2 regions of the Neorhizobium sp. R1-B genome follow, and region 1 is predicted to be linked to the other one. Evidence: riboswitches for the same ligand, from Rfam matches in the RefSeq annotation. Region 1 holds a riboswitch; the other holds the start of a gene.
The links. Region 1 has a riboswitch for S-adenosylmethionine ahead of EDE05_RS01745 (O-succinylhomoserine sulfhydrylase). Riboswitches for the same ligand answer to the same signal wherever they lie in the genome.

Region 1 (18,028 bases):
CCGCGCCAAGTTCATCGACCGCATGTTGCACGGAAGCTGCTTCCTTTGCCCTCTCGGCGTCGCGCTGGAGCCGTTCCGCCTCGCTCAATTGGCGCGTGGAATCCGCCTCCTTGGCAAGTTTTATACGCTCTATGGCATTGTCGCGGAAGATGGCGACGGCAGCGGCCATCTGGCCGATTTCGTCGGCGCGGCCGATGCCTTCGATCTCGCCACTCGTCTGGCCGTCCGCCAGCGTCGTCATCCGCTCGCGAAGACGCGCCATGGGCGCGGTGATCCCTGCATGCGACACGTAGAAGGCAAGCGCGATGCTCGACACCACGCCGATGCCCAACCCGATGATGCTGGTGGTGATCGTCGAGTTGACCGAGGCTGACATCTCCTCGCCGCCCGACGCCAGCAAGTCCATCATCACCGTGTTGTTGGAGCCCGTCTCGGACGACATCTGCTTCAGGAGTTCGTCGTTCTTGATGAGGATCTCCTGAACCGCGGCCTTGTCGCCGGCGGCAGACAGTTCGATTGCCTTTTCGAAATTGGATTTCACCGCCCCGACGATCGTCAGGATCTTGGCCATCGCCTCCTTCCGGCTCGGCACCATTTCGCCGACCATCTGGAAGCGCTCCATGGCGGTCTTGAAGTCGCCGTTGAGCTTGTCCTTCATCGGCTGGTAATTCGGCGCTGTTGCCGGAAGCTCCATGAGGCGACCCGCCATGGAGACGGCGGTCCAGATCCCGGCTGCGGCGCGTGCTCCGAGCACGGCCGCCTTGCTCTCGTTGGTGATGAAGCCATGATAGGTGGCATTCGCCTGGCTGAACCGCAGCGAAACATAGCCGAGGCCTGAAAGAGAGATCAGACCGAGCAGGAGCAGTACGGACAGAATCTTTGCCTTGATTCCAATTCTTGCAAGCATGGAGGTTCCTTGTCGCCCGAGGTCGTCAGTGTCGACGGACCATAGGACAATGGTTGGGGAAGGGGTGTGGAAATGCCTCGGCAGGCTGGTGACGAACGCATCATGCGAGCGGTCGGGGCCGCTTCGTACATAGTGAATAAATTGTACAACGATTAAGATACGGCTAAATTCGCCTCAACGAAGTGCTAGTTCAGCACGCGCATGAGACCCGGAGAATCCAGCGAAAAGGCGGGGATCGTCACCTTGAAGGTCTCGCCCTGATCCGTCTGCATGTCATAATGGCCAAACATCATGCCCGAGGGCGTGTCGAGCGGGCAGCCGGATGAGTACTCATACGAGTCGCCGGGTTCCAGTCGCGGCTGCTCACCTACGACGCCAGGACCTTCCACCTCGTCCACAAGGCCGTTCTGGTCGGTAATGTGCCAATAGCGATGAACGAGCTGAACCGTCAACGCCGAATGGTTTTCAATGACAATGCGGTAGCCCCAGACATAGCGGCTCTCTTCCGGGTTGGATTGCTCCTCCAGATAGTAAGGTTCGACGGCAACTTCTATGTCTCGTGTACGGGCGCGATACATGCGGCACCTGAGAATGGTTACTTACTCGATATTGTACAGAGCTGCGGAAACGTCAAGAATTCTCGCGGTTTGAACAAGCGAGTGTGAGCGTTTCTTGAGGTTAGGGATAATTTAGTTGGTAAATCCGGCAAGACCGGATTTACCATAACCAGCCGCGTCAGGCAGAAATCTTGGCAAGCGCCTGCGCGAAGTCCTCGATCAGGTCGTCGGTGTCTTCGATGCCCGCGGAGAAGCGGACGGTGCCGGCCGAAATGCCAAGTTCGGCGCGCGCTTCATCCGTCAGGTTCTTGTGGGTCGTCGTGGCCGGATGGGTGATCAGGCTCTTGGAGTCGCCCAGGTTGTTGGAAATCCTGACGATATCAAGCGCATTCTGCAGCTTGAAGGCTGCTTCTTTACCGCCTTTCAGCTCGAAGCAGACCAGCGTCGAACCGCCCGTCATCTGCCGGGCGATGATATCGGCCTGCGGATGGTCCTTGCGGCCCGGATAGATGACCCGCGCGACCTGTTTCTGTTCGGCAAGGAAATCGGCGATCCTGGACGCGCTTTCCGTCTGCTGCTTGACGCGCAGCGGCAGCGTCTCGATGCCTTTCAGCAACGTCCAGGCATTGAAGGGCGACATCGCCGGGCCTGTGTGACGGAAATAGTCATGCAGGTTTTCGTCGATCCACGCCTTGTCGGAAAGCACGACGCCCCCAAGGCAGCGCCCCTGGCCGTCGATATGCTTGGTGGCAGAATAGACGACGATATGCGCGCCGAGCTCCAGCGGCTTCTGGAAGAGCGGGGTCGCAAACACGTTGTCGACGACGACCTTGGCGCCGATCTGGTCGGCGAGCCTGGCGACGCCGGCAATGTCGACCACTTCGAGCGTCGGATTGGTCGGGCTCTCCAGGAAGAATACCTTGGTCTTCGGCGTGATGGCCTTTTCCCAGTTTTCGAGGAAGCGGCCGTCGACCAGCGTGCATTCGATGTCGTATTTCGGAGCGAGCGTCTCGACCACCCAGCGGCAGGAGCCGAAGAGGGCGCGCGCCGCGACGATATGGTCACCGGCCTTCAGCTGGCAGAGGATCGCGGCAGTGACCGCAGCCATGCCGGAGGCGGTGGCTCGTGCGTCTTCGGCGCCTTCCAGCGCGCACATGCGCTTCTCGAACATGTCGTTGGTGGGGCTGCCGTAGCGCGCATAGATGAAACCGTCGGTTTCGCCTTTGAAGCGGGCTTCGGCCGCTTCCGAGGTATCATAGACGAAACCTTGGGTCAGGAAGATCGCTTCGGAGGTTTCGCCATATTGCGAACGCAACGTGCCGCCGTGTACGAGCTGAGTTGCCGGGCGCCATTTCTTGGTCATGCGTGTCCCCATTCAGAACAAAAAAACCGGTCGCATAAGCAGACCGGTTTCGCACCCGGTCTTTTTAGCCACTTATTTAACGTGGCTGCAAGCCGACCGGCCAAATCACCACGGGATAAGAGTGGCATAGCGCCGCGTCCCGCTTGCGTCAATGGCTCGCATTTGGTTTTGTCTCGACGAAAACTCTGAGAGAGACATGATGGCTCGCGAAACAGGAATTCTGGCGGACCGCGCAATAGCGGCGCTTTTCGACAGTGGACGGTTGATCTCCGAGCGCGAGCTTGATCGGGATCAGGTTCAGCCAGCGAGCCTTGATCTGCGTCTCGGCGCAAAGGCTTTCCGGGTCCGGGCAAGCTTCATGCCGGGACCGAACAGCCTGGTCTCCGACAAGCTCGATCGCCTCAAGCTGCACGTCATCGATCTCACCGAAGGCGCGGTGCTGGAAACAGGCTGCGTGTATATCGTGCCGCTGATGGAAAGGCTCGACCTGCCGGCCAATATGTCGGCCTCGGCAAATCCGAAAAGCTCGACCGGCCGCCTCGATATCTTCACGCGCGTGATCACCGACTACGCCCAGGAATTCGACAAGATCCCGGTCGGTTACTCCGGCCCCCTCTATCTGGAAATCTCGCCCCGAACGTTTCCGATCGTCGTTCGCCGCGGCTCGCGCCTGTCTCAGATCCGCTTCCGCGTGGGCAACGCTCTTTTGAGCGAGCCGGATTTGCTGCAGCTCCACAAGAACGAGATATTGGTGGCCGCGAGCAACCCGAATGTCTCCGGGGGTGGCATCGCTCTCTCGATCGATCTCTCCGGCGACAAGGAGGGCCTGATCGGTTATCGCGGCAAGCATCACACGGCTGTTGTCGACGTCGACAAGAAGGCCCAGCACGACATCTTCGATTTCTGGGAGCCGCTCTATAGCCGCGGCCGCAACGAGCTCATTCTCGATCCGGACGAATTCTACATCCTCGTCTCGCGTGAGGCGGTTCATGTGCCGCCGCTCTATGCGGCCGAGATGACGCCCTTCGACCCGCTGGTCGGCGAATTCCGGGTCCATTATGCAGGCTTTTTCGATCCCGGATTCGGCCATGAGGCGGCGGGTGGCCGAGGGAGCCGCGCAGTGCTCGAGGTCCGCAGCCACGAGGTGCCCTTCATCCTGGAGGACGGCCAGATCGTCGGACGGCTGGTCTATGAGCACATGCAGGAAAAGCCGGAAGGGCTTTACGGAGCTGGCATGGGGTCCAACTATCAGGCACAGGGCCTGAAACTCTCAAAGCATTTTCGCGTCTGAGCGGCGGGGCGCCGCTTGACAGCCGGCCTCATCTGTTGAAAGTCTCGGGTTGTCCTGTTACGCATGCTGCCGTCTGAAACCGGGTTTCGTTTTCGGACAGCATGCGAAAAGCGGGTGTAGCTCAATGGTAGAGCAGCAGCTTCCCAAGCTGAATACGAGGGTTCGATTCCCTTCACCCGCTCCAGTTTCTCAAATCCGTCAGATCAGCTTGCCCCAAGCCGGGTCCCATTCCAGGCCCTCTGCCAGTTCCACGTAGATCGGGTGCTGCTCCGGGCCGCGGCTTTTGTTTTCCGCCATACGGAAAGCCGCTTCCGGCTCCATTTCTTCGCCGGGGAAAACCATGTCGTCTTCTGAAGGTTCGGTCACCTTGCGGATGAAGCCGCGGACCTGATCCCCTGAATGGTAGAATTTGATGATCAGAGCGCCGGGAGCCGGGTCGGTTCCGTGATAGCGGTAATAGGTATGCATCTCTCGCCTCCATCGTCAGGTTCACCTATCTGACGTGCGGAGGCTCGAAATGTTCCTCATATTGGCTTCAGAAAAGCGACCTCAGCTTCTGCAGCACATGCCGGCGGATGCGATAGTTCGTCTTCCCGCGCGCATCTCGCCAGGCCATCTTGAATATCTTCCGGCGCGTGTTCCAGGACAGCGGGGGAAGCTTGTCCACGACCCGGTAGCATCCGACCGCGTAAAGCCAGCGCTGCTGGATCTTATGGGTGATGGATTTCGCAGCATAGAGCTGTTCGGAATCCGAGCCGCGAAAGAAGATGTACATCGGCCCGTCCACCCAGACGATCAGATCGCGCATGACAAACTCGGCAACGGCGTAGGAGGCCGCGCACCACGGGCCCCCGAGGGCCGGCCATCGCTCCAGCAGGATATCCGCGCCGCCTGCCGACCGGTAGACCCCGTAAAACCATTCGGAGGGAAATCTCAAACCACGCGGCACCTTGCCTTGGGATGCGTTCTCCTGAAAGTTGAATATGTTCGGTTCCGGTTTCAGGATTTGCGTCTTGTCCGAATCGATCCGTTCCGACGACCCGACGGCTAAAAGCTTGTCCGGGTTCTGCTCCAGCGCATGGAGCAGCGCGGAGAGGTAATCGCTAGTCGACAGATCGTCACAAGCCCGCAGGCAGAAATATTCTCCCTTCTCGGCGCCGAGCTTGATGCAGAAGATGAAATTGTCGATCACGCCGAGATGGCGTTTCTGCTGGATGACCTCGAAGCGTTCGTCTTGAGCGCAAAATTCACGGGCTATTTCCAGCGTGGCGTCCGTGGATTTGTTGTCGACGATGATCGCGCGAAAATCTGAAAAGTCCTGATCTGCAATGCATTGCAGGCTTTTGCGCATCGTCTGGGCGCCGTTATAGATCGGGAAGACGACCACGAGCTTCGCTTTTTCCATGTTGTTCTTGATCCTCGGCGGCACGGCTCAGCGCTGCGCATATATCACGCCCGTTGATAAGCGCAAAAGGCAGGCGGCAGTAGGGCGGTTCACGCCGGAGACTCTATATTTTCCGGGTGCTGGGTTGGTGTGGCGTCTTGTTCCAGACGAACGGTTTCGACCGTAGTTCCAGGACCGCTTGCCATGCTGCGATCGAGGTCATCAGCCAGTAAAGCGGCACGGCGAGCCAGCGCCGGCCGATCAGCCGCTTCTCGTGTTCGATCATCGAGCTCAGCCCCAGGGCGAGGAAGACCAGATAGCTGCCGAGAATATTGATCACGTCGATCACGAACAGCGACAGCATGCCGGTGGGAATATCGTCCGTCGGCGCTTCCAGCATGGAATGGGCGCCGATGCCGGCAAAGACGATGATCAAGGGATGCAGGAGCGAGGAGAGCAGCATGCCTCCGACCATCAGCTGGAAAGTGCAGAACGCCGTCAGGCCCATCTGCCGGGCGAGACGGCGGGGATGGCGCATCAGCACCAGCCAGGTCTGCAGCCAGCCCTTGAACCATCGGCTTCGCTGAGCCATCCAGACGCGGATCGCGGTCGGGGCGTCCTCGAGCGTCTGGCGCACGATCACATCCGCGCGGTAGCCGAGGCGGTAGAGGCGTAGACCGAGATCCGCGTCCTCGGTGACGTTGAACGGATCCCATCCGCCGACGGCAAGCAGGGTTTCGGTGCGGAAGTGATTGGAGGTGCCGCCGAGCGGCAGAGGCATCCGGCTGCCGGCGAGCATCGGCAGCAGGCCGCGAAACAGGCCCGAATATTCGAGGGAAAATAGCGCGCTGATCCAGGATTCCTTGGCATTGGTGATGATCAACGGCGCCTGCAGGCAGGCAACCTCCGCAGGTGAGGTTTGAAAGCGCGCGTAAGCCTCGCGAAGTTGCTGCGGATGGGGCCGGTCTTCGGCGTCATAGATCGCCAGATATTCGCCGCGTGCCGCAGCCAGCGCGTAGGTGAGAGCCTTCGGCTTGGTGCGCGGATTGCAGGGAGGCACCTCCACGATCTCGAAACATGGGCCTAAGGCAAGCGCCTTGAGGGCTGTGATCGTCTCGTGGTCGTCCGCCTCGCAGACGAGTTTGATGTCGAGCCGCGCGGCCGGCCAGTCCAGCCGCTTGAGGCTTGAGATCAGCTGCTCTGCAACGGCGGCCTCGCGGTAGAGCGCTACCATCACCGTATAACAGGGAAGCGGCGCATCCCGCGCGGGTAGCGCCGGCAGCATGGCCGGGGCGAAATTTTGCCGGGTGAAGGCGGCAAATCGCAGGAATAGGGATGCCAGATAGATGCATGACAGCCCGATATGCAGCATAAGCAGTGTTGCGAGCGGCATGAAGATCAGCGCGGAGATAATGGCGGCAAGCCCAAGTCCCGCATAAAAACCTTGGTGGCCGGCCAAAACGATGCGGGCCGAGAAGTCGGGAAATTGGTCGAAAAGAGTGGTGACAGCTTCCTGGACGCGTCTGCGGGCACCGGCCCTCCAGACTGCGCTGCGGACCGCCGAAGGCGTGGTTATCGCAAGATCGCGACCGAGAGCGGGCATGGCCGCAAGGGCCGCGCCGAGGTCGGCGAGCCTTGAGGCTTCCGGCACCACGGCCACCTGCGGAGCGCGATGCCGGTGGGCGATGCGGATCTGGCTGGGGCGCCGCAATTGCGTGTCGAGCAGAGGTATGTCGGTTAAAAGGGACGGATCGATGGTGCCGATAAAAGGCAGGCGCAGAAAGCGCGCCATGGCTCCGTAATAGGCGTCTTCCTCGACCTAGCCGCTATGAAGCAATTCGCATTCGATGGTGGTGCCGTTTTGCCGCGCCCGCTCGGCAAGCGTTGAACGCAGGGGTTTTGAAATGCCGAGCGCCGCAAGGGCTATCAGCTCCGGGTCTTCACTCGAAACGTGGACATTTTCGGCAGCCTTGCTTGCCGGTGGAGCGTGATCTTGCCACACGCCATCTTGCACCGGCGGCGATGCCGGCGGATATTCCCCTAAACGCATGACTCTGCTACACCGCCCGCAAGCGGACGCCCCAACCTTGTCCCGATCTGGATCATAGCGATGCGTCTTCTGATTGCATGCCCGAATATTAAGGGGTTCTTCACCATTTTGCAGCTTTGCCTTGCGGCGGGCGCATTGTTCGCCTTTCTCGTGTCGAGCCATGCGGCTCGCGCGGACGATGGGCTGCCGTTGATGTTCGATGCGCGCGAGCGTCTCCCGCGGCCGGATCTTTCCAGCCTCGTCCGGCTGAGGATACTGACGACAATCGACTTTCCTCCTTTCAACTTTGCCGATCAGACAGGTCGGCTCGCCGGTTTCAATGTCGATCTAGCCCGCGAAATCTGCGGTGAGTTGAAGATCGAGGCGAAGTGCCAGATCCAGGCGCTGCCGTTCGAGGAACTGGAAAAGACGCTGGAAAGCGGGGCAGGCGAGGCGGTGATGGCCGGCGTCGCGGTTACGCCGGATCGGCGCCGGCGGTTTTCGTTTTCGAGGCCTTATCTCGGCGTGCCGGCTCGCTTTGCCCGCAACCTCGCCGCCAAGATCGACGGCGACACGGCTGCGGCGCTTGCCGGCAAGCCGGTCGGCGTGGTCGAGGGAACGGCCCATCAGGTGATGCTGAAAGCCTTCTTCCCGAAGGTCACGATCATCCCGTTCGACAGCCATGAGATGATGCTGGAGGCATTGAAGGCCGGCAAGGTGGATGCCGTGTTTTCCGATGGCCTGAGACTGCCCTTCTGGGTTGCGGGAGAAATGTCGGCAAAATGCTGCGCGCTCTTTGACGGCCCCTATCTTTCGGAAAAGTTCCTCGGCGAGGCGCTGACCGTCATGTTCCGCAAGAACGATCCCTTGCTTGTTGCGGCTTTCGACCACGCTCTCGGCGCGCTCTCCCGCAATGGACGCTTGCAGGACATCTACCTGCGGTATTTTCCGAATGGGCTTTATTGAGGGGAATTCTTTCCTAGCGGTTCGCCATGCCTATTGGCTCGCCCAGATGATGCGTGCCATCCAGTCCACTTCCGAAAGATCGAAGCTGCGGTTCGGATGCTCGGGATTGAGCGACATCAGCTCGACCGTCCGGGCCGTCTGGCGCGAGAGAACCTTGGCCATGACTTCGCCCTCGCGGGTTTTCAGGACGACGCGGTCGCCGCGCCGCACCTGTGCGCCCGGTTCCACGATGAGCACATCGCCGTCGCGATAAAGCGGCATCATCGACTCGCCCTGGACTTCAAGCGCATAGACGCCGGCCTTGCGCGAAGGGTCGATCGGGAACTCCACCACATCCCAGCCCTGGCCGGCAGGAAAGCCGCCGTCGTCGAAAAAACCACCCGCACCCGCTTGAGCAAAGCCGAGGAGCGGGATGGTGCCCCCCTGCGGCGGGAAATTGCCTTCCGGAAATGCCGAACGGCTGGAGGAGGTCGGCAGATAGCTCATGAACTGGTCTACCGTCGCCCCCGTCGCCTCCAGCACCTTGGCGATCGATTCCGTCGAAGGCCAGCGCAGGCGCCCGTCCGGCCCGAGCCGCTTCGACTTGTTGAAGGATGTCGGATCCAGGCCGGCACGCCGCGCAAGGCCCGACGGTGTCAGTTGATGGCGTTGGGCCAGCGTATCGATCGCGTTCCAGATCGTTTCATGTGACAGCATTTTGCCCGTACCCGGCGCGCGAGACAGGGCCGGACAAACCGGCGCTCGGCGGCACCCCTTCGATCAATCTCTCCACGGCCTTCAGGCTGCATGACAGCAAGCCCAGACACCCCGGATTTTAACGGAGGGCGGGCCTCGCGTAAAGAGAGGGAAGGAATAAAATCCTGCAATATGGATGAGGCTGGCGCTAGGCCACCAGGGCCATGTTGATCTTGCCGAGCTTGATCACCGCCTGCGTCCGGCTGTCGACGTTGAGCTTCAGCAGGATTGCCGAAACATGCGCCTTGATGGTCGCCTCCGAGACGCCGAGTTCGTAAGCGATCTGCTTGTTCAGCAAGCCTTCGCCGAGCATGGTCAGCACCCGGCTCTGCTGCGGCGTGAGCGTTTTCAGCCGATCCATGAGTTCGGCAAGGCCGGGATCTTCTTCAGGCTGGGTGGAATCGCCCTTTGGCGCCCAGATATCGCCCTCGAGAACCGCCTGAACGCCGGCCCGGATCTCGTCGAGGCCGGAGGATTTCGAAATGAAACCCGAGGCGCCCAGTTCCAGGGCGCGGCGTATCGTGGTGCCGTCGTCGCTCGCCGAGACGATAACGATCGGCAGGCCGGAGAATTCCGCCCGCAGCGACATCAGCCCGGAAAAACCGCTAACGCCCGGCATTGCCAGGTCGAGCAGCATCAGGTCGGCCTCGGGATTGGAATCGGCGGCACGCCGCGCGGCTTCGAAATCACCCGCCTCGATGATCAGGACTTTTTCGGCGATCCCCTGAACAGCCTGGCGCAGGGCGCCGCGAAACAGCGGATGGTCGTCAGCGATGATAATTGTAAGTGTCTGCATTCCCACGCTCCCTCCCAAGAGCATAGTTGTGCCTCTGTATCTTCGAAAGTTGTAAACCTCCGGAGCGACGGAAACAAGTGCGGGAATTCACGTACGATTTGGTTGAGGTTTGTCCGCTTCCCGCTCGTCGATGAATTCGCCGACGATCGCCATGAAACGCCGCATGAACTTCTCCATGATGGAGAGAGACTTGTCCACTTCCTCGTCGGTGGGCAGTGCCGTCGGCGGCGTCTGGCTCAGCCGCTCCTCAAGCGACGTCACCCTCTTTTCCAGTCTGTCGAGTTCCTCTTCGTAAGCTGCCCGCTCGTCCGGCTGCATGCGGCAGGTCAGCGTCCCGTTTTCCTCGCGGCAGAGCGTCATGGCGCCGGTCTGCGTATCGAGCCGAACGACGCCGCTTTCGGTCCGTTCCAGCTGAAAACGGTTCTGCTGCGGCGCCTGGGCGTAGGAGGCCGCGGGAATGACGAGTGCCACGGTGAATAGTGTCAGAACCTTCATCTTTTGGTCCTCCTCAGGTGGACAAGCGCCGGGCTTTGCGGCAAACGCACCGATTATAACAGATACTCGAGAGTTCATGATGACGGATATGGTGTATAAGATCGTGCCGGAAACGCTCTGGCGCCAGGCGAAGGGTAGCGGTGTCTTCGACGGCGCGGGTATCGATCTCCAGGACGGCTACATCCATTTGTCAACCGGGCCTCAGGCCAGAGAGACGGCCCGGCTGCATTTTGCCGGCGTTGCGGGCCTTGTCCTGGTGGCCGTCAACGCGGCGGAGCTTGGCGAGGCGCTGAAATACGAGCCCTCGCGCGGGGGTGACCTCTTCCCGCATCTTTACGGCAAGCTGCCTTTTTCGGCGGTGCTTTGGGAAATGCCGCTGCTGATCGGCGCAGACGGCGTGCATGCCTTTCCGGAGAAAATGCCATGATCGGTCCCTTTGCCGGGCTTGCCTCGCGCAGCCTTTTCGTCTTCGACCCGGAAACGGCACATGGTCTGTCGATCGCGGCATTGAAGACCGGCCTCGTACCCACCTGCCGTATCCCGAACGATCCACGTCTTGCCCAGACGATTGCCGGGATCACCTTTCCGAACCCGCTCGGCCTTGCCGCCGGTTACGACAAGAATGCCGAAGTGCCGGATGCGATGCTGAAGCTCGGTTTCGGTTTCACCGAAGTGGGCACCGTGACGCCAAAACCTCAAGCCGGCAACGACAAGCCGCGCATCTTCCGCCTGGTGGAGGACCGCGGGGTCATCAACCGGCTCGGCTTCAACAACGAGGGGCATGAGGCGGCCTTCGCCAGGCTTTCGGCACGGCACAATGCCCCGGGGATCGTTGGCGTCAATATCGGCGCCAACAAGGATACCGCCGATCGCGTGGCCGATTACGTCGCGGGCATTCGAAAGTTTTATGCGCTCGCCACCTATTTCACTGTCAACATCTCCTCCCCTAATACACCGGGCCTGCGCGACCTGCAGGCCCGCGACAGCTTGAAGGCGCTGCTGGAAGCCGTGCTTGCGGCGCGGGCGGAAGAGGGGCTGCGGTATGGACGAACCGTGCCGGTCTTTCTGAAGATCGCGCCCGATCTGACGGAGGAGGGGTTGGACGATATTGCCTCCGAAGTGACCTCCCATCCGCTGGACGGCCTGATCGTTTCCAATACCACGCTTTCCCGCGACGGGCTGAAGGATCAGATCCAGGCGAAAGAAGCGGGCGGCCTTTCCGGCGTGCCGCTCTTCAAGCGGTCGACGGTGATGCTTGCCAAGATGCGCAAACGCGTCGGCCCGGCTCTGCCGATTATTGGTGTGGGTGGGGTTTCCAGTGCGACGGACGCCTTGGAAAAAATCCGCGCCGGCGCGGACCTGGTGCAGCTTTATTCCTGCATGGTTTATGAAGGCCCCGGCCTGCCGGCAACGATCCTGAAGGGCCTCTCGTCGCTTCTCGACCGGGAAAAGCTCTCCTCGATCCGGGAAATCCGCGACACCCGTCTCGATCAGTGGGCGGCGGAAAAACTCTGACGCGCCTTGCGGGGCACCATCGCCGCGAGGAAGATGCCGCGCATCAGCAGGAAGAGGTTGAGCGACAGCCAGAGCCCGTGATTGCCGAAAAGCGGCACGAGCGCGGCGAGCGCTAAACAATATCCGGCGAAGGAGGCGAGCATCATGTTGCGCATCTCCCGTGACCATGTGGCGCCGATGAAGACGCCGTCCATCTGGAAGGCCAGCACGCCGGTCAAACCCGTCAATGCCGCCCATCCGAGATAGCTGTAGGCCGTCTGCCGCACGTCTTCGGACGTCGTCAGCATGTCGATAATCGGCTGCCCGAAGAGAATGAAGAACAGTCCGACGGCGCCCGCCATGGCGAAGGACCAGAGGCCGGTCAGCTTCAGCGCACGGTCGAAGGAAGGACGATACCGCGCCCCGACCGCCCTGCCGGCCAGCTGTTCGGCAGCCCCCGCTAGACCGTCCAGGAAGAAGGCAGACAGCATGAAGACGTTCATCAGCACGGCGTTGGCGGCGAGCGTCACGGCGCCGAAGCTGGATCCGACGCGTGTCAGCAGCGCAAATGCGCCGTTCAATATCAGTGATCGGATCAGGATATCGGCATTGAGGTGGAAGAGCTGTTTGAGCTTGGCCGCGTCGAAGATGTCCACACGGCTCGGCCGATGGACAGCAGAAAACTGCCGGCTGACGATCAGGAAGCCGATCACGACCGCCGCGGTTTCGGCAAGCGCGGTTCCCCAGGCCACTCCGGCAATACCCCAGCCGAGACCGAGGCCAAGAAAGATCGAAAGCATGATGTTCGTGCCGTTGAGAATGATTTGCAGGACAAGGCCCAGCAAGCCCTGGCCGCGCCCGAGCACATAGCCGAGGATCGCGAAATTGGCGAAGGTCGCCGGGCTGGTCAGCACGCGGATCCTGAAATATTGGCGTGTGACGTCAGCGACGGCGGGATCGCTGGTCATCAGCTCCGGCGCGAAAGCGAGGATCAGCGGAGAAAGCGCCAGCATGACGAAGCCGAGCCCGAATGCGCTGAGGAGCGCTCGCCAGAACACCGCCTGCTGTTCGCGATGGTCGCCACGGCCGAAAGCCTGAGCGACGAGACCGGTGGTGGACGTGCGCAGGAAGCTTAAGCTGCCATAGATGAGGTCGAAGAGGATTGCGCCGATCGCCAGCCCGGCGAGCGCCTCGGCCTTTCCGAACTGGCCGACGACGGCCGTATCCGTAAGCCCGAGCAGCGGGGTCGTGAGAAAGCCGAGCGTCATCGGGATCGCGATGCCGAGTACCAGCCGGTGCGTCACGTCGAACGGCTTTGCGGCCTGCCCTTCTGGTCCGCGGCCATCCATCGCCTAACCCGAAAGGACCATGGCCCAATAGGTGCGGCTGTCATCGGCGCGCGCCACGGCGACGCCGAGCCCCCTGAAGGAACCGAGCATGTTTTCGAGATGCTTGGGAGAGTCGATCCAGGCCTGCACGGCTGCGTTTACCGAATCCTGGCCGCTGGCGATGTTTTCGGCGGCGGGCAGCGCCACGTCATTGCGCTTCATGCGCGAGCCGAAGTCGTCGCCGAAGCCGATCAGGTGTTTCATCTTCTCGGCTTTTGCCATGCGGATAGCCTGCTGGGAGGCAGCCTTGCGTGCAGGCGTATCGAGGGTCAGTGCCGCCAGACCGCGGCTTTGTCTCAGCTTGTTGACCATCGGCAGCGCCGCTTCCGTTTCGTCCTCGGCGCCTGCGGTCGGGGTGAGAACAGATGTCGTGGAACAGCCGGCGAGCAGCAGGCCCATTCCTGACATCATGAGGAAACCCCGGCGGGAGGAAATATAGAGGTCGGTCATGTCAGCGGCGGTAGCTCAACAGGCGCAGGATGACGAAGATCGGAATGACGACGATGGCGCCCAGCACCAGATAGTTGCCGACCCGGCCGAGAGCCCGGAAACCGTTGTACCAGAGGTCCAGGAACCAGTAGCGGACCGTATCGACGATATTGTCCGGCGTGAAGCCAAAAAACGCCAGTACGAACCCTACGATGAGGCACACGACGATCAGCTTGATGATCGTGCGACCCGGCGTATCGCCCAGGAACCTGTTCATCCCGTCCGCCATCCTTGTCTGTCTCCGAATTGCCTGAAACGCATACCCGCGGCTCGTCTGCGCCGCAAGCGCCTTGGCCTCCTCAAATAGAACTTGAGTTTTTTTGTGGCTTCGGCAAAGAACCCGCGACCCTTGGGAGCCGATCATGTCCGCCAGCCAGTTCTCCTCCGGCGATGTGATCGCCGACCGCCGCGCCGACTATGCCCGCATGTTGGCGGAGGCGGGCGATTTCGCCGCCGCCGCGGAACTCGTGGAACAGGCCCTGGAACTCGTCCCCGGCTGGGCCGCGGGCTGGTTCCGGCTCGGCGAATATCGTGAGAAGGCCACACTTGCGACCGCCGCGGACGCATATCGGCAGGCGCTCGATCTCCAGCCAGACGACATCTTCGGCGCAAGATTGAAGCTCGCGCTGCTCGGCGCCGAGGAAATGCCGGCCCAGCCCCCGAGCCGTTATGTCGAGGGCCTGTTCGATGACTATGCCGACCGGTTTGATACGGCGCTTGTCGAGAGGCTAGAATATTCCGTGCCCGGCAAGCTCGCCGCTCTCGTCGCACCCCATGCGCCGTTCAGGAATACCGTCGATCTCGGTTGCGGCACGGGCCTTTTCGGTGCCGAAATCCGTGGCGGGACGGAGCGCCTCGAAGGCTTCGACCTCTCCGGGAACATGCTGGCCAAGGCGGAGGCAAAGGGCCTCTATGACCATCTCGGCCAATCGGATCTCAGCCTTTCCCCAGAGATGTCCGGCCTTTTTTCCGGCGTTCTTGCGAGACAGCGCGCCGATCTCGTTTCCGCCGCCGACGTGCTGATGTATCTCGGATCGCTGGAAACCGTCTTCCCACTGGTTCTTGAATTGCTCGCACCTGCGGGGCTCTTCGGTTTCTCCGTCGAGGATGCGGGCGAGGAGCGGTCTTTCGTTCTTCGGGATTCTTTGCGTTACGCCCATTCCGAAACCTATATCCGGTCTCTGCTTCATCGCTACGGCTTCGAAATTCTCGCGTTGCAAAAGACCCCCATTCGCACGGATGCCGGCAGACCGATCCAAGGTATCCTCTTTCTGTCGCGAAAGCTCGCCTGACCGAATGTTTCTTGCTTTTTTCGCAGCCACCATATCGCCGCTTGAACGGGCTTGATGACGGTTTTATTGCAGTGCAATATCGCCGAGAATGAAGGGGTCGGAATTGGCCGGGCAGCAGAAGCAGGTTCAGAGAAAAAGCCTCGGCTTTTATAGCGCCGATCCGTCGCAGCACACACTCCTTGAGGACGGTCAGGGGCTTTTGACCGGCGCCATGGTGGCTGCCCTCGGCTTCTATTTCCTGAACAAGGTCGGCCTGCTCACCGGCGGCACTGCGGGCGTTGCTTTTCTTCTGCACTACGCCTTGGGTATTTCCTTCGGCCTCCTGTTCTTTATCGTCAACCTGCCGTTTTATTATCTTTCGTTTCGCCGGCTGGGGCTCGCCTTCTCGGTAAAGACCTTCGTCGCGATCGGGCTTGTCTCCGTGATCTCCGAGGTCGAGGGCCGCTTCTTTCTGATCGATTATCTGCATCCCTTCTGGGCGGCTCTGCTCGGCGGGCTGCTTCTCGGCTATGGTCTCCTGGCGCTATACCGCCACCGGGCGAGCCTCGGTGGTGTCGGCATCCTGGCGATCTACATCCAGGACCGGTTCGGCATCCAGGCCGGGCTGATCCAGCTTGCCTTCGACCTCTGCGTCATGCTCTGTGCCTTTGCGGTGGTCAGCCCGATGACCGTGGCCTGGTCGGTGGTCGGCGCTGTCGTTCTCAACCTCTTCCTGGCGATCAACCATCGCTCGGACCGCTATATCGTGGTGCGCTGATGTCGGATGCCGCAGCCAAGAAAAGCCCGGTCGGCTTTTGGGCCTCCAGCTCGGATAAACACTCGCCGCTGGAAGACATTCAGGGCGTGGTTGCCGGCAGCATGCTGGCGGCGCTTGGCGTGACGATGCTGGCCAAGGCGGAGTTCCTGATCGGTGGAACCGCCGGCCTCGGCTTTCTGATCCGCTACTCGACGGGCTTGAGTTTCGGTCTCGTCTTCTTCGCTCTCAATCTGCCGTTTTACTGGATCGCCTACAAGCGGCTGGGTCTCTCCTTCACGGTCAAGACCTTTGCAGCCGTCGCGCTGACCTCCGTGCTCACGGATTTCCTGCCGCAACTGATCGGCTTCGACCATATCAACCCGATCGCGGCCGCTCTCTTCGGCGGACTGCTGATCGGTGCGGGCATGCTGGCGCTCTTTCGTCACCGGGCTTCGCTCGGCGGCTTCGGCATTCTGGCGCTTTATCTGCAGGACCGCTTCGGCTGGCGGGCCGGCTTCGTGCAACTCGGGCTGGATGGACTGGTGCTGGCGCTCTCCTTCTTCGTCGCCAGCCCGTTTGTCATTCTCTGCTCGATTCTCGCGGCAGTGACCCTGAACCTGACGCTCGCGATCAACCACCGCACGGATCGATATATCGTTCGCTAGCTGTCCCCGGTCACGCAGCCTTGGCCGGCTGGTCGATCGGGTGAAGCGCGCGGAAGCCGACGCAGAGCCGGTTCCAGACGTTGATCACGCCGATTGCGACGGTGATCTTCATCATTTCCTCTTCCGAGAAATGCGCCTTCAGCACCTCATAGGCGCTGTCGGGAACATGGGTGTCGGCAACCTTGGTCACCGCATCGACCCAGGTCAGCAAAGCGCGTTCCTTCTCGTCATAGATCGGGGATTCTTCCCACACGCTCATCATGTTGATCCATTGCTCGGAAAGCCCGTCATGTCGGCTTTCCTTGACATGCATATCGACGCAATAGGCGCAGTGGTTGATGATCGAGGCGCGAAGCTTGATCAGATGGATGAAGCGGCGCTCGAGGCCGGATTTCTGGACGTAGTTTTCCAGATCAAGAACGGCCTTGTAGGCATCCGGCGAGGCCTTGGCGAAGTTCAAACGAGGCTGCATCGGTATTCTCCTTGGGTTGTGGCCGTCTCAACGGGCCGCTTTGCGTTCGTGGATTTCGAGGAAGGCGCAGCCGCGGGCGGCAATGCCGCCGTCGTCAGTGGCCTTCAGGTCCGCCAGGATGTCCGCGATCGTCACCTTGGCGAGTTCGGCGCGATAGGCCTTTTCGGCCTTCAGCATGGCGGCGTTGATGCCGCAGGGCTTGGCGAAATACCGCCCCGGCAGCGGGTTAGGGCCACGCTGACGGATTTCGGCGCAGCGAAAAGCCGGCGCAGGCCCTTCCACCGCCAGTACGATATCGAGCAGCGTGATCGCCTCGGGCGTCTTCGCCAACCGATATCCGCCTTTTGGGCCGGGCACCGTGCTGACCAGCCCGGCGCCGGAAAGCGCCTGCAGATGTTTCAGAAGATAGCTGGTGGAGACGCCGTGGAACTCCGCCAGGGCTGCGGCGGAAAGCACGCCGCCTTCGGAAACGCCCGAAAGCATGGTCATGCAATGGATCGCCTGTTCGATGCCGTCGCTGAGTTTCATGATCTGCTCCATATCATGGATATTCTTTATCCATGATTATGTGCTGACGTCAAGACTCTTCTTTTTTGCCGCCTTCCGCTTATCTTCAGGCTCGTGGATATCGTTGAAACCCAATCTTCCGGCCGTGATGCCGCGCTTCTGCCCCGGCCGTTCCTGAAATGGTTCGCCGAAAAGGGCTGGCAGCCGCGTGCGCACCAGCTCGAATTGCTTTCGCGCGCCACCGCCGGCGAAAGCGTGCTGCTGATTGCACCGACGGGTGCCGGCAAGACGCTCGCCGGTTTCCTGCCGTCGCTGACCGATCTCACCCGTCGCGGTAAGATCCCACCCGGCTCGGTCTTCACCGGCATCCACACACTCTACGTCTCGCCCCTGAAAGCGCTGACGGTGGATATAGAACGCAACCTGATGAAGCCGGTGACGGAAATGGGCCTAGCCGTCACG
Region 2 (5,277 bases), on a different contig from region 1:
CATCACCGTGGAAGATGAGGCGAAAGCCGAATACCCCATCTCCGGTACGAAACGTCACCTATCTCTCAGGTCGGGCACTACGAAATCCCCAATAAACGCAGCCTCGGCGGGCAATGATTTATTCGGCTTAGATGCCATACGAGTCGAGAGACCACGACATGGCGCAGGCGGCCAGTCGCGCGGCCTACAAGATCAAGCCGCACGTCCTCATGCTTCCCGCTTAGTGCTTTGAAAAGACGTAGTCGGTCTCCTGCCGCAAGACCTCACCGGGGCGCAGGACGGCATTGGGGAATCTGGCATGGTTGATCGAATCGGGCCAGACCTGGGTTTCGAGGCAGAAGCCTGCGAAGGGGCCGTATTGCCGCCCGTCAAGTCCGGTCACCGGAAGCTTCTGCAGCTTAAAGGCCGCATAGAACTGCAACCCAGGTTCGGTCGTGCGCACTTCCATCGCAAGGCCGGAATAGATGCTGCGCACCAATGCCACGGGTCGTTTGGCTGTGCGTTCATGCGACAGGCAGAAATTGTGATCGAAAAGGACCTGATCGCCGCCGCCGAAGCGTTTCATCGGCCCCATTTCCCGCAGATCGAAAGGGGTGCCGGCAACGGCTAAAATCTCGCCAGTCGGCACCTGCCTGTCGTCGAGAGCAAGCACATGGTCGGCCGCGATCATGATGTCATGGCCGAGGGCGTCGTCACGGCCATCAAGATTGAAATAGGAATGCTGGCAGATATTGGCGAGTGTCGGTTGATCGGCCGTCGATTCGTAGATGACCGACAATACGCCGTCAGCGTTGAGCTGATAGGTGGCGGTGATGGTGCAGTTTCCGGGGTAACCGGCACGGCCATCCGGATCGGTGATGCGCAGCACCACCTTGTCGGGCGTGCAATCAACGATCGTCCAATTGCTGCGGCCGATGCCATCCGTACCGCCATGCAGGTGCGTAACGCCGCGTTCGTTGAGTTCAAGCTGATATTGCCTACCGTCCAAGGAGAAACGGCCGCCGCCGATGCGGTTGGAACACCTGCCGGGGGTCGCGCCGAAATAGGGCGAGTGTGCGAGATAGTCTTCGAAGCGCTCGAAACCCAATACAAGCGGCGGTTGATGTCCGTCGAGCCGCAGATCCTGGATGACTGCCCCCCAAGTGATGACATGCGCCGTCAGCCCACCGCCGGAAATCTTGAGGCGGTAGACCGCCTCGCCCTTCTCCGTCTGCCCGAAAACCTCGAAACCCTGCTTCGCTTGATCCGCCACGGCCTGCTCCTCCGAATTGTCGGCGTGCAAACTGCGCGATTTGTCCGGCAGCCGCAACGTCGTTGCGAACAAAATTATCCGCCGTCATCGGATCCAAGCTTATTGCGCGCCGATCTTCTCCATATCGTAGGGCGTCGTCTGGTAGATCTCATTGATCCAGTTGCCGAACAGGAGATGCGCGTGGCTGCGCCAGCGGTTCAAGGGTGTCAGCGTGTCGTCGTTATGCGGGAAGTAGTTATGCGGCAGCTTGATCGGGATGCCGGCGTTCACATCCCGGAAATATTCGTCCGCCAGCGAGGTGGAATCATATTCGACGTGATTGAACATGTAGAGCCGTCTGCCGGCCTTCTCATGCACCAGGCAAATGCCCATCTCCTCGGATTCCATCAGGATTTCGAGATCCGGCACCTTCTCGATGTCTTCCCGTCGAACCTCCGTCCAGCGCGATACCGGAACCTGGAAATCGTCGGAAAATCCGTTGAGATAGACGGACGACGGGCAGAGATTGCGGTGGCGGTAAACTCCGAACGCCTTCTCTTTCAATTCGTATTTCGGAACGCGATGGAAGTGATAGATGGCGGCCATCGCCCCCCAGCAGACATTCATGGTCGAATGGACATTGGTGGTCGTCCAGTCGAGGATCTTCTCCATCTCATCCCAATAGGTGACCTCTTCGAACGGCAGCGTTTCAATCGGCGCCCCGGTGATGACGAAACCGTCGAATTTGCGGTGTTTCACCTCTTCCCAGGTCTCGTAGAAGGCAAGCAGATGATCCTCGGAGGTATTCTTGGCCCTGTGGTTGCCGACGCGCACCAGTGAAAACTCGACTTGCAGGGGCGTCGCACCGACGAGGCGCGCCATTTGCAGCTCGGTCTTGATCTTGTTCGGCATGAGGTTCAGGAGCCCGATCTGAAGCGGACGGATGTCCTGCCGCACCGCCGCGGTTTCAGTCATCACTCGCACACCCTCTTCAACGAGGGTACTGAACGCGGGCAGCGTATCGGGAATCTTGATCGGCATGGCTCAACCCAACAAAAACAAAGCCGGCGGCGAAAAATCGCAACCGGCCCGTGGGAAGACATCTTCTCGCGGCCCTTTAGCGACTTTTTTAACGTGGCTGCAAGCCGGCCGGCCAAATCACCACGGAATTATGAGCTTTCAAATAATCCTTGCTAAGCCCCGCGTCAATGGTAGCAAAATCTACCTCACTTCCCGCAAGGAGCGTTCTGGCCGCGAGATCCGGCGCAAAGCGCTCGAAATTAGCGAGACAAGCTTGTGGCGACTTTCCCTTCGTGCCCCGTTTACGCTATGGGCAGTGGGCATGACCCATTCAACCTTTGCCATCCTGCTCGGCGGAAACCTCACCGTCACCGACCGCTTGAAAAAGGCGCTCGCAGACAGCCGCTTCATCGCGGCAGATAGCGGTATGCGGCACGCGGCGATACTTGGCGTGGAACCCGAATTGTGGGTTGGCGACTTCGACTCCACCGATGCCGAGCTTGCAAGGCAATGGCCGGGTATCAAACAGAAGACCTATCCCCCGGAAAAAAACGAGACCGACGGCGAAATCGCCACGGCCGAGGCGGTCGACCGCGGAGCCACACGGCTAGTTTTCGTCGGTGCGCTCGGCGGCGAGCGGAGCGACCATGCCCTCCAGCACCTGTTACATGCAATGAGTCTCGCCGAGCGCGGCGTCGATATCGTTCTGACCTCCGGCGAAGAAGAAGCCGTACCTCTTTTGCCAGGCAGGATCAGCCTCGATCTTCCAAAAGGCTCGTTGTTTTCCGTCATCGGTTTTTCTGCCCTGGAGGGGCTCGATATCATCGGAGCTCGGTATCCGCTGGTAAATTTCTCACTTCCATTCGGTTCTTCGCGCACGGTTTCGAACGTTGCAGAAGGGCGCGTCGAATTCCATCTAAGAAGCGGCAAGGGCATGATACTCGCCCGCCCCTATGACATGACAGGAGCCTGACTTTTGGCGCCCCCAATTTTGAAACTGGACGACATCTTCCTGAGCTTCGGCGGCGCACCGCTGCTTGCCGGCGCGGGATTGCAAGTGGAACCGGGCGACCGGATCTGCCTCGTCGGCCGCAACGGCTCGGGGAAGTCGACGCTGATGAAGATCGCCGCTGGAATGGTCGAGCCCCAATCCGGTGAGGTCTTCCGTCACCCCGCCGCAACCATCCGCTATCTTGAGCAGGCCCCCGATTTCGCGGATTTCAAGACGGTGCAGGCTTATGCGGAGGCCGGTCTTGGTCCCGGCGACGATCCTTACCGCGTCACCTATCTGCTCGAACATCTGGGATTGACGGGCCAGGAGGATCCGAAAAACCTTTCGGGGGGGGAATCCCGCCGCGCAGCGCTTGCGCGCGTCATGGCGCCGGAACCGGATATCCTGATGCTGGACGAGCCGACCAACCATCTCGACTTGCCAACGATCGAATGGCTTGAAGAGGAGCTGCGCAAGACGAGAAGCGCGCTGGTTCTGATCTCCCACGACCGGCGGTTCCTGGAAAAGGTGTCAACCGCCACCGTTTGGCTCGACCGCGGCACCTCCCGGCGGCTCGACAGGGGATTTGCTCATTTCGAAGCTTGGCGTGATGAAGTGCTGGAAGCGGAAGAACTGGAGCAGCACAAGCTCGGAAAAGCCATCGAACGCGAGGAGCACTGGCTGCGCTACGGCGTGACAGCGCGCCGCAAGCGCAATATGCGCCGGCTCGGCGAATTGCAGACCATGCGTTCGAATTATCGCGGTCACAAAGGCCCGCAAGGTACCGTGCAGGCAAAAATCACCGAGGGCCGGGAGTCCGGCAAATTGGTGATCGAGGCCGAGAACATTACCAAAGCTTATGATCGGCCTATCGTAGCACCGTTCTCGATCCGCGTGCATCGGGGCGATCGGATCGGCCTGGTCGGCCCGAACGGTGCTGGAAAGACGACACTTCTGAAGATGTTGACCGGCCAACTTTCACCCGATAGCGGAACCGTGAAGTTCGGTACCAATCTGGAAATTGCGACAGTCGACCAGAAACGCGAGGACCTGGACCCTGAAGAGACGCTGTCCCACTATCTGACGGACGGCCGTGGCGAAACCCTGCTCGTCAATGGGGAACAGCGCCACGTCGCCGGTTACATGAAAGATTTCTTGTTTCAGCCGGAGCAAATCAGGACACCGATCAAGAACCTGTCCGGCGGAGAACGCGCCCGCCTGATACTCGCCCGTATCATGGCAAAGCCATCGAACCTGCTGATCCTTGACGAACCGACCAATGATCTCGATATCGAGACGCTCGACCTGCTCCAGGAGATCGTGGCAAGCTACAACGGTACCGTCATCCTCGTCAGCCACGACCGCGATTTCCTGGATCGCACTGTGACCTCGACCATCGCGCCGGCCAATCCCGACGCACCGGATGGGCGCTGGATCGAATATGCAGGCGGCTACACCGACATGCTGGCACAGCGCAAAGGCGCTTTGGAGGAAAGGCGCAGGGCCGAAAAGGCTGAAAAGCCGAAGGCCGAATTGAACGCTTCCGTAGAAGCGCCGAAGGGCAAAGGCAAGCTTTCCTACAAGCAGAAATTCGCGCTCGAAAATCTGCCGAAGGAGATGGCGAAGACTGAAGCGGATATCGCCGCACGGGAGAAGAAGATGGCAGATCCTGCTCTCTTCACCAAAGACCCTGCCGCTTTCAACAAGCTCGCAGCTGAAATGGAAAAACTTCGGGAAAACCTGACAAAGATGGAAGAGGAATGGCTGGAGCTCGAAATGCTCCGGGAGGAGCTCGAGGGATAATTTAATAATTTGTTATGCTTAACAAATAGTTAGGCAAGAAAAGCATGTACCGGCCCGGAACAATCTCCCTCCTCTGGCGTTCGAAAGGCAATCAGCGCCGGGACGCACCTCACGTGCCGGCATAGTGAGAACCGAATTGGGGACATTCATGCTGACAAATGTTGAGAGTGGTCGGCTGGCCCGCGAGGCGCCAAGTCAACGCGTACTGATTGTCGAAGACGAGTTCCTGATC

Region 2: another riboswitch for S-adenosylmethionine. It lies ahead of metA (homoserine O-succinyltransferase); the one in region 1 lies ahead of EDE05_RS01745 (O-succinylhomoserine sulfhydrylase).

What each region holds. Positions count from the first base shown of each region.
Region 1 covers NZ_SOEM01000001.1:359,947-377,974, reverse strand. The annotation lists gene EDE05_RS01755 (methyl-accepting chemotaxis protein) at 1-907, opposite strand, end outside; gene apaG (Co2+/Mg2+ efflux protein ApaG) at 1,093-1,485, opposite strand; gene EDE05_RS01745 (O-succinylhomoserine sulfhydrylase) at 1,643-2,827, opposite strand; SAM riboswitch at 2,871-2,949, opposite strand; gene EDE05_RS01740 (2'-deoxycytidine 5'-triphosphate deaminase) at 3,024-4,118, shown strand; tRNA gene EDE05_RS01735 (tRNA-Gly) at 4,229-4,302, shown strand; gene EDE05_RS01730 (hypothetical protein) at 4,317-4,586, opposite strand; gene EDE05_RS01725 (glycosyltransferase family 2 protein) at 4,654-5,523, opposite strand; gene EDE05_RS01720 (glycosyltransferase family 2 protein) at 5,627-7,294, opposite strand; gene EDE05_RS27110 (hypothetical protein) at 7,322-7,552, opposite strand; gene EDE05_RS01715 (transporter substrate-binding domain-containing protein) at 7,613-8,497, shown strand; gene EDE05_RS01710 (helix-turn-helix transcriptional regulator) at 8,528-9,193, opposite strand; gene EDE05_RS01705 (response regulator transcription factor) at 9,381-10,028, opposite strand; gene EDE05_RS01700 (hypothetical protein) at 10,116-10,523, opposite strand; gene EDE05_RS01695 (DUF952 domain-containing protein) at 10,600-10,950, shown strand; gene EDE05_RS01690 (quinone-dependent dihydroorotate dehydrogenase) at 10,947-12,038, shown strand; gene EDE05_RS01685 (MATE family efflux transporter) at 12,014-13,366, opposite strand; gene EDE05_RS01680 (CAP domain-containing protein) at 13,370-13,855, opposite strand; gene EDE05_RS01675 (DUF6460 domain-containing protein) at 13,857-14,123, opposite strand; gene EDE05_RS01670 (methyltransferase domain-containing protein) at 14,257-15,186, shown strand; gene EDE05_RS01665 (YitT family protein) at 15,290-15,943, shown strand; gene EDE05_RS01660 (YitT family protein) at 15,943-16,587, shown strand; gene EDE05_RS01655 (carboxymuconolactone decarboxylase family protein) at 16,598-17,059, opposite strand; gene EDE05_RS01650 (Rrf2 family transcriptional regulator) at 17,087-17,587, opposite strand; gene EDE05_RS01645 (ligase-associated DNA damage response DEXH box helicase) at 17,681-18,028, shown strand, end outside.
Region 2 covers NZ_SOEM01000011.1:185,582-190,858, reverse strand. The annotation lists gene EDE05_RS16680 (aldose epimerase family protein) at 221-1,252, opposite strand; gene metA (homoserine O-succinyltransferase) at 1,352-2,272, opposite strand; SAM riboswitch at 2,329-2,406, opposite strand; gene EDE05_RS16670 (thiamine diphosphokinase) at 2,574-3,224, shown strand; gene EDE05_RS16665 (ABC-F family ATP-binding cassette domain-containing protein) at 3,228-5,045, shown strand; gene EDE05_RS16660 (response regulator) at 5,194-5,277, shown strand, end outside.